2 regions of the Faecousia sp. genome follow, and region 2 is predicted to be linked to the other one. Evidence: predicted binding sites of a transcription regulator. Region 2 holds the regulator's gene; the other holds the start of a gene.
What was found. Region 2 encodes NrdR, which represses ribonucleotide reductase genes. Its sites were predicted from a motif close to CACNANATNTNGTG; they were not measured.

Region 1: a site for NrdR is predicted at 3,683-3,696, ahead of nrdD (anaerobic ribonucleoside-triphosphate reductase). Genes of this name have one in related genera too.

The regions. Positions count from the first base shown of each region.
Region 1 is NZ_DBFZUT010000033.1:8,170-14,613, forward strand. Features, by position in the region: gene ACMKFF_RS03905 (YfhO family protein) at 1-2,720, opposite strand, end outside; gene ACMKFF_RS03910 (pyridoxamine kinase) at 2,707-3,546, opposite strand; gene nrdD (anaerobic ribonucleoside-triphosphate reductase) at 3,835-6,060, shown strand; gene ACMKFF_RS03920 (amidohydrolase family protein) at 6,146-6,444, shown strand, end outside.
Region 2 is NZ_DBFZUT010000050.1:27,276-33,719, reverse strand. Features, by position in the region: gene ACMKFF_RS05505 (GNAT family N-acetyltransferase) at 1-335, opposite strand, end outside; gene ACMKFF_RS05500 (DUF998 domain-containing protein) at 341-997, opposite strand; gene ACMKFF_RS05495 (cysteine-rich KTR domain-containing protein) at 1,065-1,256, opposite strand; gene ACMKFF_RS05490 (TetR/AcrR family transcriptional regulator) at 1,240-1,899, opposite strand; gene ACMKFF_RS05485 (TetR/AcrR family transcriptional regulator) at 1,958-2,590, opposite strand; gene murI (glutamate racemase) at 2,768-3,559, shown strand; gene ACMKFF_RS05475 (DUF6514 family protein) at 3,728-3,991, shown strand; gene nrdR (transcriptional regulator NrdR) at 4,065-4,520, shown strand; gene ACMKFF_RS05465 (hypothetical protein) at 4,728-4,970, shown strand; gene ACMKFF_RS05460 (hypothetical protein) at 4,978-5,832, shown strand; gene ACMKFF_RS05455 (radical SAM/SPASM domain-containing protein) at 5,819-6,444, shown strand, end outside.

The DNA of each region.
Region 1 (6,444 bases), on a different contig from region 2:
AGGGCGAATTCCGTCACGGGCGGCACGTCCGCCTCGCCGCCGAACAGCGGGCGGCGGCGCAGGAGCAGCGCCAGCAGCACGAACAGGCCGAGGCTCACGCCGGAGATGATCGCGCCGGTCTTCAGGCCGGGCGCGGTGTAGCGCAGCTCGATGGTGTGCTGCCCGGCCGTCAGCGGGAAGGCGATGACGGCGTCCGTCAGCCGGACGCTCTCGGAAGAGGCGCTGGCCGTCTGCGCCAGCGGGACTTCAACGCCGTCCACATAGGCGCGCCAGCCGTTCTCGTAGGGGATGGACGTGTAGAACAGGCCGTCCTCTGCGGCGTCCACCGTGCCGGACAGGCTGGTGTCCGTGTCCTCCGTCACGTTCCAGACGCTCCGGGACAGGCGGGAAAGTCCCTCGTCGAACACGGCGTCGTTCTGCTCGGCCACGTCCAGCGAGATCGTGCCCTCCTTACCCTCGGCAACGGGGTAGGTCAGGGTGACGGTGTCGCCCGCCTTGAAGCAGCCGAGGCTGAACAGGCAGCGGACCTTGATATTGCGCGTGAACAGCCGCTCGCCGTTGCGGTAGACGGTCAGGTCATAGTTGCCGGACGACTTCGTCGTGGCGACGAGCAGGCCGTCCTGCGGCACGACATAGGAGATGCTCAGCTCGCTCTGCCCGTCGGCGTCCTGCGTGGAATAGCTGTACTGCGTGCCGCTCGTGCCGCTGGCGCGCAGATCGCAGGCCTCCGGCGCTTCGAGCGTGTCATATTTCAGGTGGGTATAGAGCGCGTCATCCAGCCCCGTGGCCATGCGGAACATTTCCTCCTGCTCCTTGATGGGGTTATAGACGTTCTGCTCCGCCACAAAGCTGCCCAGCGCAGGGTCCGCCACAAAGCCGAGGCCGAGATAGGCGCGGCTGCGCAGCAGCAGGACATTGCCGGACTGCGCGGCGACGGTCGTGTAGGACGTGTCGCGCTGCTGGCCGTCGCGGTCAATGAGGTATTCGAGGCCGCACATCAGGTTCGTGAACGGGCTGCTCTCATAATAGAGGTAGCGGTTGCTTGCGGGCCACGAGGCCAGACCGAGCGAACGGCTGAAGCGGTTGAAGCGGACGTTTGCCGACGAGGTGAAAACGGAAATGCCGCGGTAGCCGTTGAGCGCGGCGTCATTGAGCGTCTGGTAGGACGTGACCTCCACGCGGCCGCTGCCCTCGGGTACGGCCTGCAGAACGGCCTGCACATCCTCAGACTCGCGCGGATAGGACGAGCGGGACGTGAGCGAGACCTTTGCCACGCCCATGGCGATGCTGCAGACCATTTCTGCCCCGATGACGGCAAACAGCAGCGCCATGCTGAGGAGCTGCCGCCTGCGCTCCGGGCGATACAGCACGAGCGCAAGGCATACAATGGCCAGCGCCAGCGCGCTCAGGAGCATCCGGCGCAAGCTGCCCTCCAGCCCCAGCCCGCACAGGATAATGCCGAGGCAGACGGGAAGGATGACGAACAGATATCGCTTGCGGAAGCAGTCCAGCAGCGTCCACGCACGGTAGGCCATGACGATGAGCACAAAGCTGAACAGGAAGCTGAAGCGATAGGGGAGCATATTGGGGAAATGCCCGCCGTGCCAGTAATAATCCAGCGTGCGGAACAGGAAGCTCAGCAGGAAGAAGGCGAGAAGGCCGACGCTCAGGAGCTTTTCCCGCAGGCGGACCTTTTTGCAGCACAGGAAGAATACGGCCAGCGCCACGGCGGCAAAGCTACAGTAAACATTCGGCAGGCCTTCCATCTTCGTCGGCTCCGTCGAGGTGAGCAGATTGGCCAGCACGCGGCGCGCGCCGTAGGCGAGGCCCGGCAGCGTCTGCTCCTTCAGCAGGTCCAGCGTGCTCTGACCCTCGGAGGCTTTGCCGTTGGCGTCCTCCGCAATATTCAGCGCCAGCAGCTCCGGCGCCTCGTTCCCGGCGGAATGCGTGTTCTGCAGGCCGTAGAGCGTCGGCAGCAGCAGAACGGCTGCCATGCCGACGCCGAGCAGCGTGCACAGCGCGATGCGGCAGAAGCGGCGGAAAAAGCGCTTCCAGCCGTCCCAGCGGCAGATGCACCAGACAAAGAAGCTCAGCCCGACAAAGATGCAGCAGAAAAACGAAAGATAGTAGTTGCACAGCAGCGAGAGTGCCAGCGCCAGCGTATACAGGCGGAAGCGGCCCTCGCGCAGCAGGCTGACCATGCCCGCCAGCATCAGCGGCAGGAGAGCCAGCGCATCGAGCCAGATGATGTTCCAATAGTAGCCCGCCACAAAGGAGCACAGGGCGTACATCATGGAAAACGGCACGAGCGCAGGCTCGTTTCGGCGGAACGCCGTCCGCAGGAAGACGGCGAAGAACAGACCGGCCAGTCCGATCTTCGTCAGAACGAGCAGCGCGAAGAATTCCCGCAGCAGCGACGCCGGGACCAGCACGGACAAAAGATAGAGGGGACTGGAGAGGTAGTAGGCATACAGCGGCAGGTAGCCGATGCCCATGCCTGCCTCGCGCAGGTACTGCAGCGAGCCGCCGGAGCGGAGCTTTTCCCGGAACGAGACGAAGAAGGGGTAATACTGATGCCACATGTCGTGCGCCAGCACCTGCCGGTCACCGAACGGCCACAGGCCGCCGAGTATGAAGCACAGCAGCATCACGCCGAATGGCACGGCGAACGACAGGGCGAGATAGCGGCGCTTCCGCCGCGTGCGGTCAATTTTCTGCATGGGAGGGCCTCCTTTGCGCCATGCGGCGGAGAAGTTGGGGGATGGTCGCCTCGAAGCTCACGCCGTACCAGCGGGCGTCCGGTTCGCGCCGGGTCTCGGCGATGGTGTCCGCAACGTAGGCGGAGGCCAGCTCCATGGCATCGTGCACGCTCCAGCCGAGCGTCAGCGCGCCTGCGCAGGTGCTGGCGAACAGGTCGCCCGTGCCGTAGAACACGGCGGGAACATACGGTGCGCTGCACTGCGATACCGCGCCCGCGGCATCCATGCACGCCACGCCGACGCGGCCCGGCTCCGTCCGGACGCCGGTCAGGATGGCCGTGCGCGCTCCGAGCGCGAGCAGCCGCTCCAGGAGCGTGCGGATGTAGCTGTCGTCATGCGTCTCTCGGTATTCCAGCCCGGTCAGCAGGCAGGCCTCCGTGATGTTCGGCGTGATGAGGTCAGCCTGCGCGCAGAGCGTGCGGAGCACGGCGGGGAAGTCCGGCTCCAGCCCGGCATACAGCGCGCCGTGGTCGGCCATGACAGGGTCCACGAGCCGCATGGCGGGGAAGCGCGTGAAGAAGTCGAGCGCCTGCTCCACCTGAGCCCTGCCGCCGAGATAGCCGGTGTAGATCATGTCGAACTGCAGGCCAAGCTGCTGCCAGTGGTCCGCGACCGGCGTGAGCGAGAGCGGCTCATAGCGGAAGCCCTCGAAGGCGGTGTGCGCCGAGAGAACGGCCGTCGGCAGCACGGCGCATTCCAGCCCCATGGCGGAGAGCACCGGCAGCGCAACGGTCAGCGAGCATTTTCCGATGCAGGACAGGTCCTGCATGGTGACGATTCGTTTCATAATCATGACTCCAGAGCGTAAGTTCATATTCATTATAACGCGCTTTTGCCGGAAAGGAAAGCCCTGCTGCGAAAAAAGGCATTCCGGCCCGTTAAAAAGTTTTTTGGAAAATATTGTGGTTAGGACTTGAAATAACCACAAGATATAGTATAATAGGGGTGCGTGAACGACGACCGGATGCTGCACTGCCTCAAAAAATGCGCAGCAGGAAACGGCCGGGATCGTTCTGAAAGGATCGAGAATTCGGAGTAACACAGAGAAACGGGCAAAGCCCAGGGAGAGAATACCATGAAGATCATCAAGAGAAACGGAGCGGAAGAGACGTTCCGCATCGAAAAAATCGTCGTGGCCATCACAAAGGCCAACAATGCGGCCGAGGAGGCCGAGCGCCTGACGCCGCTGCAGATCGACCGCATCGCGCAGGCCGTCGAGATCCGCTGCGAGGAAATGAACCGCAGCCTGTCCGTCGAGGAGATCCAGGACCTCGTCGAGGACCAGATCATGGCGCACGGGGCCTTCGAGGTCGCCAAGCGCTATATCACCTATCGCTATACCCGCAGCCTTGTCCGCCAGTCCAACACGACGGACGACCGCATCCTGTCCCTCATCGAATGCAACAACGAGGAGGTCAAGCAGGAGAACGCCAACAAGAACCCGACCATCAACGCCGTGCAGCGCGACTATATGGCGGGCGAGGTCTCGAAGGACATCACGCGCCGCATCCTGCTGCCGCGCGACATCGTCGAGGCGCATGAGGCCGGTATCATCCACTTCCACGATGCGGATTACTATGCCCAGCATATGCACAACTGCGACCTCGTCAATCTCGAGGACATGCTGCAGAACGGCACGGTCATTTCCGGCACGCTCATCGAAAAGCCGCATTCCTTCTCTACGGCCTGCAACATCGCCACGCAGATCATCGCGCAGATCGCCTCGAACCAGTATGGCGGCCAGTCCATCTCTCTGACGCATCTGGCCCCATTCGTGGACGTCAGCCGCCGGAAGATCCGCGAGAGTGTGGTGCGCGAGATCCGTGAGCTCGGAGCCGAGGCCGCGGAGGAGCGTATTTCCAAGATCGTCGAGGAGCGCCTGCGCGAGGAGATCAAGCGCGGCGTGCAGACCATCCAGTATCAGGTCGTCACGCTCATGACGACGAACGGCCAGGCGCCGTTCATCACGGTGTTCATGTACCTCGGCGAGGCGCGTAATCCGCAGGAGAAGCACGATCTGGCCATCATCATCGAGGAGACGCTCCGTCAGCGCTATCAGGGCGTGAAGAATGAGAAGGGCGTCTGGATCACCCCGGCCTTCCCGAAGCTCATCTATGTGCTCGAGGAGGACAACATCCACGAGGATTCGAAGTATTTCTACCTGACGCGGCTGGCTGCGGAGTGCACGGCGCGCCGCATGGTGCCGGACTATATCTCCGAGAAGAAAATGCGCGAGCTCAAGCTCTCAAAGGGCGAGACGCCGGGCAACGGCGATGTCTACACCTGCATGGGCTGCCGCAGCTTCCTGACGCCGGATTCCTCCGGCAACGGCTGGGACAACGTGGCCAATGCCGGGAACTATGAGCCGGGCAAGCCGAAGTATTACGGCCGCTTCAACCAGGGCGTCGTGACGCTGAACCTTGTCGATGTGGCGCTGTCCTCCGGCAAGGAAATGGACAAGTTCTGGAAAATTTTCGACGAGCGGCTGGATTTGTGCTACCGCGCGCTGATGTGCCGTCACGAGCGCCTGAAGGGCACGCTGTCCGACGCGGCCCCCATCCTGTGGCAGTATGGCGCGCTGGCGCGCCTGCCGAAGGGCGAGCCCATCGACAAGCTGCTCTACAACGGCTATTCGACCATCTCGCTCGGCTATGCGGGCCTGTATGAGTGCGTGAAGTATATGACGGGCAAGTCCCACACCGATCCCTCGGCGACGCCGTTTGCGCTGGATGTTATGCGCTATCTGAACGCGGCCTGCGCCAAGTGGCGCGCGGAGACGCACATCGACTTCAGCCTCTATGGCACGCCGCTGGAATCCACGACCTACAAATTTGCCAAGTGCCTGCAGAAGCGCTTTGGCATCGTCCCCGGCGTGACGGACAAGAGCTATATCACGAACTCCTATCACATCCATGTGACGGAGAAGATCAACGCCTTCGACAAGCTGGCCTTTGAGTCGCAGTTCCAGGCCCTTTCGCCCGGCGGCGCCATCAGCTATGTCGAGGTGCCGGATATGCAGAACAACATCGACGCCGTGCTCGAGGTCATGAAGTTCATCTACGACAACATCATGTATGCCGAGCTGAACACGAAGTCCGACTATTGCCAGGTCTGCGGCTACGACGGCGAGATCGAGGTGCTGGAGGACACGGATGGCAAGCTCGTCTGGACCTGCCCGAACTGCGGCAACACCGACCAGAGCAAGATGAATGTCGCCCGCCGCACCTGCGGCTACATCGGCACGCAGTTCTGGAATCAGGGCAGAACGCAGGAGATCAAGGAACGCGTGCTGCACCTGTAAGACGTGCTTCTGTGCCCAAAGTTCCAATATTCCGGGTGGGGCTGCTGTTAACGGCAGCCCCACCGATATTTCGGGAGGAAAAACCATGTTCGGCGATCTGCATATCCATATGATCCTCGACGGCGTGTATTATCGCGCCGCCATCGACGCGCAGAAGGAGCATCCGCTTGACGGCCTCGTCCGCGCGCGGCTGTCTGATTATCAGGCGCGCGGGGTCTGCCTCCTGCGCGACGGCGGGGACGCCTGGGGCGTCAGCCTGCGGGCGCGGGAGCTGGCGGGGGAATACGGCATCGATTACCGCAGTCCAGCCTTTCCCATCTACCGCCGCGGGCACTATGGGGCCTTCATCGGCCGCGGCTTCGACACGGAGGACGAATACCGCGC
Region 2 (6,444 bases):
GCTTTTTCCATGGAGTAGTCCAGCAGGTGCTTGCCATAGCCCTGCCGCTTGTAGGCCGGGGCGATGCCGATGGGGCCGAACGTCATGATCGGCACGCGCCGTCCGTCGTCGCAGACGATCTCCGAGCGGACGTAGATGACCTGCCCGATCATCTCGCCGTCCAGCACCATGACAAGGTCCAGCTCCGGCACGAAGGCCGGGTCGTTCCGGTAGCAGTGCAGCACATAGTGCTCCATGCAGCCGGGGCGATAGACGTTCCAAAAGGCCTCGCGGGTCAGGGTTTCGGTGTTTCGATAGTCGTCCTCTGTTTCCGGACGAATGATGAGCTTTGACATGAGAATCACTCCTTGATCATATCATTCTGTTGTTCTTTTTCGGGCTTCGCAAAAAACAGGTGCAGCCCCAGCGCCGCGTTGAAGCCCGTTGCGGCAAAGACGCTGAAGCGCTCCACAATGCCGAAATATGCCGCGGGAACGAGCTTCATGCCAAGCGCCCCGACAAGCATCATGGCAAGCGCGATCCCCGCACAGATGCCGTAGGACCGGCAGTCCCTGTGCCGGACGCCCGCAAGAAGGACGAGGGTCAGCGAGACGATCGACAGCAGCACCACGGCGGTCGTGACGACCATGTGCATGACGTCCTGAAATTCTCCCGCATAGCCGCCGGTGGACAGCGGGAACATCCGGTAGCCGACTGCCGAGACCCACTCCATTGCAGCAAACAGCGTGATGCCGGTGCGCAGCAGCCCGCTTTTCCGCCCCTGCATGCCGAGGCAGACGGCAGTCACGCAGACGACCTCGCACACACTGTATAGCGCGCTGAGCCGGTTCCACAGCGCCAGCGACGGGGCGTCCGCCGCGCTCAGGTCGCTGACCGCCTGCGCCATCCAGTTGTAGTCCGGATAGGCCAGCGGCGCGAACACAACGGCCGCCGTGTACGAAAGGAAGCTGACAAGGCCCAGAAGGCCCAGCTTCTGCAGCATGGTTTTCTTCTTCATATTTTCCTCCTGCTTTCCTGCCGCATCGCAGAAATAAACGCAGTGCAGACCACAGCAATAACCGTGGTCAGCACTGCGTCTTTGCGTCTGGCTGATCGATCCATTCAATTTGAAAATTCTGCGCGTTGATCAGGCGCTCCTGCCTGCATTTCGGGCAGAACAGCGGGAAATCCCGCAGCACCGTCCGCTGCAGCAGGCGCAGGCGCGTCTTCGCCCCGCACATCGGGCACAGGACCCACCGTTCACCGGGCTGTTCCATCGTCTCCCCCACTTTCCGGCGTTTTGCCATGAACCATGCGAAAAAAGAGTCCCACATGCTTCCGGAGCCGCTCCAGACACTCCGCCTCGCGCTCCGGCTGGCGGTCACAGACGCCGAGGAGCGTCACGACCGGCGCGACATACAGCATCGCCAGCGTGTCCGGGTCCTCCGGACAAATTTCTCCGGCCGCGATCAGGGCGCGAAAAATTCCGGCATGATAGTCCAGCACGCGCCCGACATAGCGCCGGGAGTACAGCGCCGCCAACTCCGGCGAGCGGAACTGCTCGATGGTCATCATGCGGCGGAAGCGGCTGATGGTCTCGTTGTGCAGGGAGTAAGAGAAGATCTGCCGTACCTTCTCGAACAGGGCGTCCTCCGTGATCTCCGTAAAAACAGGAATGTCCTGCCCCACATCCTGCACATGGATGTCGATCCGGTCGGTATCCGCCTCATACTGCGCCGCCGTCGCCTCGACGATCGCGTCGAAAATGGCCTGCTTGCCCGGAAAGTGATTGTAGAGCGAAGGGGCCTTGATGCCGACCGCCTGCGCGATCTCGCCCACGCTGACGGAATCATAGCCCTTCGCCGCAAACAGCTCCAGCGCCTTGTCCAGAATTTTCTGCCGGGTATCCTCCTGCTTCATGGGTCCGCCTCACTAACTAACGTTCGTTAGCTATATTATAATCCGCTTTTTGCCCTTTTCAAGAGGTTTTTTCGGCCGTCAGGCTTTTTTCCGCCTCGATGCGTGCGATAAACCGGTCGATGTGCTGCCGCAGCAGGTCCGTGACGGTCTCCTTCTGCGCCGCTCCGTCATAGACGCTGTAGAGCAGAAACATCGGCCCGTAAAACTCCAGTGCCAGCTGCATCGCTGCCTCGTCCGAATCCGCCAGCCTGCGGAAGATCGCCGCCATATACTGCAGCGGCCCGCCCGCCAGATAGTCCTGATACAGCTGCGCGAGCTTCGGCTCGCGGTATTGCTCCAGCGTCAGCATCCGGCGGAAATTCGCGGCAAACGGCTCCTTCGTCCAGTGGTCGAACTGCGCCTCGCTGTAGGCGCGGATCTTGCCGACCGGCGTATGGAGATAGGCCTCCGCAAAGCCGTCCGGCTCTGTCTCCGGCATCTCATATTCCGCTGCGCGGGCATAGTCCATTTCGTTCATTCGCTCCACGATCCGGTCCAGAATTTCCTGCTTGCTGCGATAGTGCTTATACAAAGCGCCCTTTGTGATGCCGAGCTGCTTTGCGATGTCGCTCATAGAGGTCCCCAGATATCCACTCTGCGCGAACAGCTCCAGTGAGACCTCCAGAATGCGCTCTTTGGTATTGCCTGCCATGTACGCTCCCCTTTCATAACCGTTCGGTCACATTTTTATTATAGTAACCAATCGGTCACTTGTCAAGCACAATTTTGCGAAGGCTTGCCGCGCGGCTGCATTTTCCCTGCCGGAATTTGCTTTTTGGGCTGAAAAGGTGTATAATAAGAAACCAACCGTTGGAAAGGAGGCGGTCGTATGGGCCCCATTGCCGTATTTGATTCCGGTGTCGGCGGACTGAGCGTCCTGCGGGAGCTGGTCGCGCAGATGCCGAGCGAGCATTTTCTCTACTTCGGCGACTCGGCCAACGCGCCCTATGGCACGCGCCCGACCGCAGAAATTCGTTCTCTGACGCTCGCCCATGCCGAGCGCCTGTTTGACCGGGGCGCAAAGGCCCTTGTCGTGGCCTGCAACACGGCGACATCCGCCGCCATCGGTGCGCTGCGTGCCCGCTGGCCGGATCGGGTCATCATCGGCATTGAGCCTGCGCTCAAGCTGGCCGTTTCGCGCCATCCCGGCGGCTGCATCGGCGTGCTGGCCACGGAGGCCACGCTCCGCGAGGAGAAATTTGCCGCCCTGCTGCAGCGCTGCGCCGAGAACTGCCATATTTTGAAATGCCCCTGTCCGGAGCTGGTGGAGTTCGTCGAGCGCGGTGAGCTGACCGGTCCCGCACTGGAGCGCTGCCTTGCTGCACGGCTTGCCCCGGTGCTTGCCGCCGGGCCGGACGCCCTTGTGCTGGGCTGCACCCACTTTCCCTTCGCCGCCGGAGCCATCCGCCGTGTGGTGGGGCCGGACGTCGAGCTGCTGGACGGCAGCGCGGGCACGGCGCGCGAGACAAAGCGCCGCCTGCTGGACGCGGGGCTGCTGGTGCAGCAGGGCGAGGGCAGCGTGACGATCGAAAACAGCCTGGATTCCCCCGCCATTCTGGCGCTGTCGCGGCAGCTGCTGCACGCGCCGATCTTCCCCGGGCGGGAAAGTTTCGACAAATAGCGACTTGTTCTCCAACTTTTCGTCCGGTGTTTTTCTGCCCGTTGTCGAATAATGAAAGGAAAAGCGAAGTTTTCGACTGATTTCTTCCTTTCGTTGTCGGAATATGCAGAAATTTCACCGTAGCGCGCAGGTCGGTTCTGTGGTTCAATAGGAACCGGAGGTGGTCCCATGAAACACAGAACGCTGATCGGCCGCGCCGGGGTGCGCTGCGCGGACGGACGCCGCGCCCGGCTGGACTATTATCTGCTGCGCTCGGGCGGGCGCTTCGGGCTGGAGGTCCGCATGCGCCGCGGGCAGGAGCGCTGCCGCGCCTGCCTGCCGGAGCTCTCGCCCACGCCGCGCGAGGCGCTGCAGCTCGGCCGCACACTGCACCGCTGGACGGTCACGCCCTGCGCCGTGCGGGACGTGCTGGAGGAGCTTCTGTCCCGCTGACGCAAAAAAGCAATGGACAAATTTGACAGGATTTGATAAACTAAAAGAAACGAAACAAAAGGGGAAAATTGCCATGAAATGTCCCTATTGCAGCTATCCCGAGAGCAAGGTCGTCGATTCGCGCCACTCGGACGACGGCCTGAGCATCCGCCGCCGCCGTGAATGCCTGCAGTGCCAGCGGCGCTTCACGACCTATGAGACCGTCGAGAGTCTGCCCATCGTGGTGGTGAAGAAGGACGGCAGCCGCCAGTCCTTTGACCGTAACAAGATCCTCAACGGCATGCTCCGCGCGTGCGAAAAGCGCCCGGTCAGTCTGGCCGCGCTGGAGACGGCCGCGCTGGACATCGAGCAGATCCTGCAGAACTCCCTCGAGCGCGAGGTCAGCACCGGCCAGATCGGCGAGCTGGTCATGGAGCGGCTCAAGCCGCTCGACGAGGTCGCCTATGTCCGCTTTGCCTCGGTTTACCGCCAGTTCAAGGATATCAACAGCTTCATGCGCGAGCTGAACAAAATTCTCGAGGAAAAGTGAGGCGCAGAACTTGCTTCCTTATCTGGAAACATATGGAAATTCCGGACGAAGCCGCGGGAAAAGTTGCATTTTCTGCAAAAAAACGTTGACAAAACGCGTTCTCTGCGCTATGATTACGGTAATTAAAGAAAATCCGGCGGTTTGTCCTTTGACGCGCCTCTCCTGCGCATCCGCGCCGCCGTTCGCATTCTGAAGGGGGAATTCCAGATGAAGCAGTATCAGAAGCCCGAGGTATTTTACGAAAATTTTGTGCTGGCCGAGCATATTGCGTTGTGCGCCAATAAGCTCGGATACAATGACATTGCTGTTTGCACTGTTACTGATGGTCGCGAAGTAGACGATGGAATTATCACGGGTGCTTTTACAGAGGCGAACAACAACTGCGAAGTGAAAATGAATTTTTATTGTTATACCAACAGCACGCTCTCCTCGATGCTCTTTAATTCCTGATCAATCCGTGGAATCGATCTCTTTCTCCATCGCAGGCTGTGAGATCCGCCTGCTGATGCCGTTCCGGCCGGAGGTCACGCGCGGCTTCCAGCCCTTCCTCTGTGCGCCCGGCGAAGCACCCCTGACTGTCTCGCTGCTGCCCGTGCAGGCTCTGCCCGAGGTCCGCGGCCGCGAGCTTCTGCGAAATTATGCCTTTGCCGTCTTCCGAACGGAGGACGGCTTTTTTCGCGTCTTCCACGACCGGCGCGAGGGCGACCGGCCCTACGCCGTCGGCCACCTGGAGCAGGACGGGCGCGAGACCATCGAATATCTGGAGGCCGACCGGGGCTTTTTCTCCGAGACGGCCAACTGCTTCTCCCACATTGCCCTCGAGGCCCTGCTGCTGCAGCGGGACGCCATGATCCTGCACGCCTCGTTCGTCTCCACGCGCTACGGCGGGCTGCTGTTCTCCGGCGTATCCGGCATCGGCAAGTCCACGCAGGCGGACCTCTGGCAGCGCTATGAGGGCGCGGAGCTCCTTAACGGCGACCGCACCGTGCTGCGCCGCATGGACGGCGTGTGGACGGCCTTCGGCTCGCCATACGCCGGGTCCTCGAACTGCTTTGTAAACGAGAGCCGCCCCGTGCGCGCCATCGTCCTGCTGTCGCAGGGCAGCGCGTGCTCGCTGCGCCGCCTCTCCCCCGCCGCCGCGTTCCGCGGCCTGTATGCGGGAATGACCGTCAACCTATGGGACGACCGCTATGTCGCGCGGGTCTGCGACCTGCTGGCGGCGCTGGACGTTCCCGTTTACGCCCTGACCTGTACGCCCGACCGCGCCGCGGTCGACTGCCTGAAAGCGGAGTTGGAACATGAAACAGCCTGAACGCTATGTTGAACCACGCCTGACACAGTATCTTTTTGACCGCGCCAGCCGCACACTCACGCCGCTGAGCGGTACCTTTGAGCTTTCGCCGGTGTGCAACCTCGCCTGCAAGATGTGCTATGTGCGTAAGACGCCCGCCGAGGTTGCCGCCTCGCCGCGCCCGCCCGTCGGGCTGATCCAGTGGCTGTCCATCGCCGAGCAGGCGCGTGACGCAGGTATGCTCTATCTGCTGCTGACCGGCGGCGAGCCGTTCCTGTGGCAGGACTTCTGGCCGCTTTACGAGCGGCTGAGCACGATGGGCTTCCTCATCTCCATCAACTCCAACGGCACCCTGCTGGATGAGGCCCGCGTGGCCCGGCTGGCCGAGCATCCGCCCACACGCATCAACATCACGCTCTATGGCGCGGGCAATGAGACCTACGAAGCCCTGTGCGGCCGCAGCGGTATGTTTGACCGCGTGGACCGCGCCATCACCCTGCTGCGGCAGGCAGGCATCCTCGTCAAGCTCAACTGCTCCCTCACGCCGCACAACGCGGGCGATCTGGAGCGCATCGTAGGCTACGCCGCCGAACGGGACCTCATCCTTGAGGTCAACACCTATATGTTCCCCCC